2 regions of the Stenotrophomonas sp. YJH_SMC_21 genome follow, and region 2 is predicted to be linked to the other one. Evidence: predicted binding sites of a transcription regulator. Region 2 holds the regulator's gene; the other holds the start of a gene.
The links. Region 2 encodes HrcA, which represses chaperone genes, less so after heat shock. Its sites were predicted from a motif close to TTNGCACTCNNNNNNNNNGAGTGCNAA; they were not measured.
Positions count from the first base shown of each region.

Region 1 (3,410 bases), on a different contig from region 2:
CTTCCATCGCACGCAGGGCGATCTGGATGCCGTGGTTCTGGTCTTCGTTGGCGCCCTTCAGGCCGGCCAGCGCGGTGATCGCGCGGACCAGGGCAACGCCGCCGCCCGGAACCACGCCTTCTTCAACGGCCGCACGGGTGGCGTGCAGGGCGTCGTCGACGCGATCCTTCTTTTCCTTCATTTCGATTTCGGTCGAGGCGCCGACCTTGATCACGGCAACACCGCCGGCCAGCTTGGCCACGCGTTCCTGCAGCTTCTCGCGGTCGTAATCCGAGGAGGTGTCCTGGATCTGGGTCTTGATCTGCGCCACGCGTGCATCAACGTTGGCCTTGTCGCCGACGCCGTCGATGATGGTGGTGTTCTCCTTGGAGACCTGCACCTTCTTGGCGCGGCCCAGGTCCTTGATGGTGGCCTTCTCCAGCGACAGGCCGACTTCTTCGGAGATCACGGTGCCGCCGGTCAGCACGGCCATGTCTTCCAGCATCGCCTTGCGACGGTCGCCGAAGCCCGGAGCCTTGACGGCCACGACCTTGACGATGCCACGGATGGTGTTGACGACCAGGGTGGCCAGCGCTTCGCCTTCAACTTCCTCGGCCACGATCAGCAGCGGCTTGCCGGCCTTGGCGACGCCTTCCAGCACCGGCAGCAGGTCACGGACGTTGGAGATCTTCTTGTCGTGCAGCAGGATGAACGGGTCATCCAGGTCAGCGGTCTGCGACTGCTGGTTGTTGATGAAGTACGGCGACAGGTAGCCGCGGTCGAACTGCATGCCCTTGACCACGTCCAGCTCGTTGTCCAGGCCCGAGCCTTCTTCAACGGTGATGACGCCTTCCTTGCCGACTTCCTTCATCGCGTCAGCGATGATCTGGCCGATCGACTCGTCCGAGTTGGCCGAGATGGTACCGACCTGGGCGATCGCCTTGTCGTCGGCGGTCGGCTTGGAGATGTTCTTCAGCTCGGCGACGGCGGCCGAAACGGCCTTGTCGATACCGCGCTTGAGGTCCATCGGGTTCATGCCGGCGGCAACGGCCTTGGCGCCTTCGCGGATCAGGGCCTGGGCCAGCACGGTGGCGGTGGTGGTGCCGTCGCCGGCATCGTCGTTGGTGCGCGAAGCAACTTCCTTCACCATCTGCGCGCCCATGTTCTCGAACTTGTCAGCCAGTTCGATTTCCTTGGCGACGGAGACGCCGTCCTTGGTGATGGTCGGGGCGCCGAAGCTCTTTTCCAGCACGACGTTGCGGCCCTTCGGGCCCAGGGTGGCCTTGACGGCATTGGCGAGAACGTTGACGCCGCGCACCATGCGCGAACGGGCGTCTTCACCGAAACGAATATCCTTGGCAGCCATTGCATTTACCTCATTGGTAGCGCCGGACGATGCCCGGCGGCTGGGAGTTTGGGATCAGGTTGAAACAGGTCGCGCCGAGGCTCAGCCGATGACGGCGAGCACGTCGTCTTCGCGCAGGACCTTGTATTCGACGCCTTCGCTCTTGTACGAGCTGCCGGCGTACTGGCCATAGATGACCTTGTCGCCGACCTTCAGCGACGGCGCGCGCACGTTGCCGTTGTCCAGCGGCTTGCCCGGGCCGACGGCCACGACCTCACCCTTGGTGGACTTTTCCTTGGCCGAGTCGGGGATGACGATGCCACCGGCGGAGATTTCGTCGGCTTCGATCGGCTTGACCACAACGCGGTCGTGCAGCGGCTTGATGCTCATAGGAGACCTCTTAAGTGATTGATTGGTCTAAAAAAGTCCGGCGATGTTAGCACTCACCCCAGGCGAGTGCCAGAACCGCACGTGAAGAAACCCGACAACGTCGGGAGCAGGGCAGAGATGGAGCCCCGCCGCCCCCTTTCAAGGGCGGAATGAAAAAAATTTTTCCACCCGCGCGCCTCGGCCAAGGCGTCGGTCCTGGACAATTTCGGTGACAAGCGTCGCACTGTCAGATATCTGACGTTCATTTACGACAAAGTGTCACTGGATCGGCCTTAGGCTCGGTCACGCATTCCCAATCACAAGGAGTAGTCGATGCGATTGCTGTCCCCGCTTGCCGCCGCCTGCCTGCTGGCACTGGCCGCGGCGCCGGCCCAGGCCGAGGTCTTCATCAATGAACTGCACTACGACGACAGCACCGCCGCCGGTGACGTCGGCGAAGCCATCGAAGTGGTCGCTACCGCTGGTGAAGACCTGTCCGGCTACCGCCTCTACCTCTACAACGGCAGCAATCCTTCGGCCGCCACGGTCTACGCCAACAACCCGGTCCCGGCCGGCACCGCCGCCGGTTGCGGCAGCGCCAGCATCGCCGTGGTCAACTACCCGACCAACGGCATCCAGAACGGCCCGAACGACGGCATCGCCTTGGTCGACGCCAGCGGCAAGGTGGTCCAGTTCCTCAGCTACGAGGGCGCCATCACCGCCTCCGGTGGCCCTGCCGCCGGCCTGACCAGCCAGAACATTCCGGTGGCCGAGACCAACAGCACGGCCCCCGGCACCTCGCTGCAGCTGACCGGCAGCGGCAGCCAGTACGCCCACTTCACCTGGGCCGAGTCGGCCAGGCAGACCTTCGGCAGCTGCAACAACGGCCAGACCTTCAGCGGCGGCACCACCCCCGGCCCGAACACGCCGCCGTCGGTGTCCACTACCACCCCGGCGCAGGGCAGCAGCACCTTCCCGGCCGCCGCCGATCTGGAAGTGGTGTTCAGCGAAACCGTGAACCTCGCCAGCGGCGCCTTCGCGCTGAGCTGCGGTACCTCCGGCAGCGTGCCGCTGACCTTCCCGGCCAGCGGGCGCAGCGTGAAGCTGTCCACCAACACCGCGCTGGTGGCCGGTGAAGCCTGCCGCTTCGACATCCGCGCCGCGCGCATCACCGACCTGCAGGGCGCACACCCGGCGGCCGACAGCCGCATCGCCTTCACCGTGGCCAGCACCGGCGGCAATCCGGACCCGGGCAACCCTGGCGTGCCGGCCGGCTACTACTCCAAGGTCAACACCAGCAGCCCGAGCCAGCTGCGCTGCTCGCTGCACGCGACAATCAAGGGCCACACCGCCTACCCGTACAGCGGCTCGGGCACCAGTACCTGGACCATCCTGGAGATCGCAGACGAGGACCCGAACAACCCGAACCGCATCCTCGACGCGTATCGCAACCGCAGCTACGCCAAGGTGACCGATCGCGCCGGCAGCGGCAGTGGCCTGAAGTACAACCGCGAGCACACCTGGCCGAACTCGCTGGGTTTTGCCACCACCACGGGTGACAAGGGCCTGCCGTACGCGCCGTATACCGACACCCACATGCTGTACCTGACCGATGCACAGTGGAACGCCGACCGTGGCAACAAGCCGTTCGGCAAGTGCGACGCCAGCTGCGGCGAGCGCGCCACCGAGGCCAACAACGGCCAGGGTGGCGGCAGTG
Region 1 is NZ_JCAFSU010000001.1:410,882-414,291, forward strand. It holds gene groL (chaperonin GroEL) at 1-1,345, opposite strand, end outside; gene AC5P67_RS01860 (co-chaperone GroES) at 1,427-1,714, opposite strand; gene AC5P67_RS01865 (endonuclease) at 2,027-3,410, shown strand, end outside.
Region 1: a site for HrcA is predicted at 1,761-1,787, ahead of AC5P67_RS01860 (co-chaperone GroES). Genes of this name have one in related genera too.

Region 2 (3,410 bases):
CACTTCGAACTGCTTTTCACCGTCGACGTTGGCGATCTCGATCACCGAGACGTCGAAGGTGCCGCCGCCCAGGTCGTACACCACGATCTTGCGATCCTTGTTGTCGCCCTTGTCCAGGCCATAGGCCAGCGCGGCCGCGGTCGGCTCGTTGATGATGCGCTTGACGTCCAGGCCGGCGATGCGGCCGGCGTCCTTGGTTGCCTGGCGCTGGCTGTCGTTGAAGTAGGCCGGCACGGTGATGACCGCTTCGGTGACCTTCTCACCGAGGAAGTCCTCGGCGGTCTTCTTCATCTTTTCCAGCACCTTGGCCGAGATTTCCTGCGGGGCCATCTTCTTGCCGTCGCTGGTGGCCACCCAGGCGTCGCCATTGTCATGGGCCAGGATGCTGTACGGGACGTGCGCGATGTCCTTCTGCACTTCGGCGTCGGTGAACTTGCGGCCGATCAGGCGCTTCACCGCGTAGAAGGTGTTCTTCGGGTTGGTCACGGCCTGGCGCTTGGCCGAGGCACCGACCAGGACTTCGCCGTCCTTGGTGTAGGCGACGATCGACGGGGTGGTGCGATCGCCTTCCGAATTCTCGATGACGCGGGCCTTGCCGCCGTCCATGATCGCCACGCACGAGTTGGTGGTGCCGAGGTCGATACCAATGATCTTGCCCATGGGGGAGACTCCTGAGGATGCTTGTTGGTGTCAGTCCGGCCGTTCGGCCGGTGGATGAATACGATGTGGGGGAGGCTCGTGGAACATTCAAGCCATCTCCCGAACGCTGTGTTCAGCGCCTGGAAAACCTTGCCAGGCATGGCCTGGCACAACCGGGACCGGGCAAAGCCCGGCCTGGTCCATCAATCGGCGGCCACCACCACCAGCGCCGGCCGCAGCAGGCGCTCGTTGAGCAGGTAGCCCTTCTGGAACACGGTCACCACGCTGCCCGGGGCGGCGCCCGGCGTCGGCACCTGGCTGATGGCCTGGTGGTGTTCCGGGTTGAACGGCTGGCCGATCGGGTCCAGCAGGACCAGTCCGTTGTCGGCGGCCACCTTCAGCAGCTGCTTGTAGGTCAGCTCCAGGCCTTCGCGCAGCGGGTGCGGTTCGTCGCCGGCGGCCTTCAGGCCGGCATCCAGGCTGTCGAACACGGGGAGCAGATCGCCCAGCAGCTTCTCGTTGGCGAACTTGCGGGCCTGTTCGATGTCACGGGCAACGCGCTTGCGCTGGTTCTCCAGGTCGGCGCGCTCACGCAGGGCATCGGCCTTGACCTGTTCGATTTCGGCGCGCAGGCGCTCGACTTCGTCGTTGACGCCGGCGGTGGCGGCCGCATCGGCGGCACTCTGCTGGGATTCGATATCTGGCTGTTCGTGGTTCATGTCTGGGTCCCTGGCGGTCAATCTCCGCCTCCACCCACCCTAGTGTGGGCGGGATGCTGCGTTTCAAGCGTCGGATGTTCCCGGCGGGCGGCCGGCTGGCGAAAACGCCGCGCCCAGTACATCGGCGGTAGCCTGGACCAGCGGGATCACGCGGTCGTAGGCCATCCGCTTGGGGCCGATCACCCCCAGCACGCCCAGCACCTGGCCATTGGCCGAGTAAGGGGCAGTGACCAGCGAGACGCCCTGCAGCGGCATCATCCCGGTCTCCTCGCCGATGAAGATGCGCACGCCGGGCGCCTGGATGGTCCGCTCCAGCAGCTGCAGGATCTCCCGCTTGCTGGAGAACAGCTCGAACAGCTCGCGCAGGCGCTCCAGGTCGGACAGGTCCTGCACCCCCATCAGGCGGGTCTGGCCGGCCACCAGCATGTCGTCGGCAGCCGGCTGCAGGGCCTGTTCGGCCAGCTCGATGCTGTGCGCCAGCAGCTGTTCCAGCTCGGAGCGGGCATCGCGCAGTTCCAGCAGCAGTCGGGTGCGGATCTCGGCCATCGGCAGGCCGGCGAAATGGGCATTGAGATAGTTCGCGACCTGCTCCAGCTGACCCGGCGCAAACTCCTGCCGGGTCTCGATGACGCGGTTCTGCACCTCGTTGTCGGCAAACACCAGGATCGCCAGCACCCGGCGCCCGTCCAGCGCCACGAAGTCGATCTGGCGGAAGGCGAACTGCTCGCGTCGCGGCGCGCTGACCACGCCGACGAAGTGGCTCATCGCCGACAACAGCTCCGAGGCGCTGCCGAGCAGGGCCTGGGTGCTGCCGCCGCCAGCCAGTTCCTGGCGCAACCGGGCCAGCTCGCCTTCGCCCGGCGGCTGCATCTGCAGCAGGCTGTCGACGAAGACCCGGTAGCCATGTGCCGTCGGGACGCGCCCGGCGGAGGTGTGCGGCGAGGCCAGCAGCCCCAGGTCTTCCAGGTCACCCAGGATGTTGCGTATGGTCGCCGGACTGACCTCCAGCCCGGCCACGCGCGCCAGCGTCTGCGAGCCGACCGGCTCACCGTCCTGGATGTAACGCGCGATCAGCGTGCGCAGCAGATGGCGCGCACGCGGGGCAAGCTGGTCGGGAGAACCGTGCATGGAATCAACCTGTGAGACACGGACACTAGATAATGGCGGCGCATCACCTTGGCAAGTCATTGGACCTCCCTCGCCCGCGTGCTAGCGTTGCGCGGCTGCTGATACCCCCTTACCCATGCTCAGACATCTTTCGATCAAGGATTTCGCCGTCGTCCGCGCCACCGAACTGGAGTTCGGGCCAGGCATGACCGTGGTTTCAGGCGAGACCGGCGCCGGCAAGTCGCTGATGGTCGACGCGCTGGGCTTCCTGTCCGGCCTGCGCGCCGACAGCGGCGTGGTCCGCCACGGCGCCGCGCGCGCCGAGCTTTCGGCCGAGTTTGCGCTGGAGCAGCTGCAGGCTGCACGCCAGTGGCTGGCCGACAACGAGCTGGACGACGAGGAGCAGTGCCAGCTGCGCCGGGTCATCCGCGCCGATGGCGGTTCGCGGGCCTGGATCAACGGCCGCCCGGTGACCCTGGCGCAACTGGGCGACCTGGCCTCGCTGCTGGTGGAGATCCACGGACAGCACGAACAGCAGGCCCTGCTGACGCGCCCGTCGCAGCTGGCCCTGCTCGACGCCTATGCGCGCAACGAGAACGAACGCCGCCAGGTGCGACGCGCCGCCGCGGCCTGGCAGGCATTGGTCGATGAATCGCTGGCGCTGTCGCAACAGGGCGACGTCAGTGACCGGATCGGCTTCCTGGAGCACCAGCTGCGCGAGCTGGACCGTGAAGACCTGGAGCCGGAGTCGATTGCCGCACTCGGCGCCAGCCACCGCCGCCAGGCCCATGCCAGCGCCCTGCTGAGCGCCTGCCAGGCCGCCAGCAACCAGCTCAACGGCGACGACGGCAGCTCCGCGCTGGACCTGCTGCAGCAGGTGCGCCATGAGCTGTCGCGCCTGATCGAGCACGACCCGCGCCTGGGCGAGGTGGATGGCCTGATCGA
Region 2 is NZ_JCAFSU010000021.1:36,212-39,621, forward strand. It holds gene dnaK (molecular chaperone DnaK) at 1-660, opposite strand, end outside; gene grpE (nucleotide exchange factor GrpE) at 843-1,358, opposite strand; gene hrcA (heat-inducible transcriptional repressor HrcA) at 1,422-2,486, opposite strand; gene recN (DNA repair protein RecN) at 2,602-3,410, shown strand, end outside.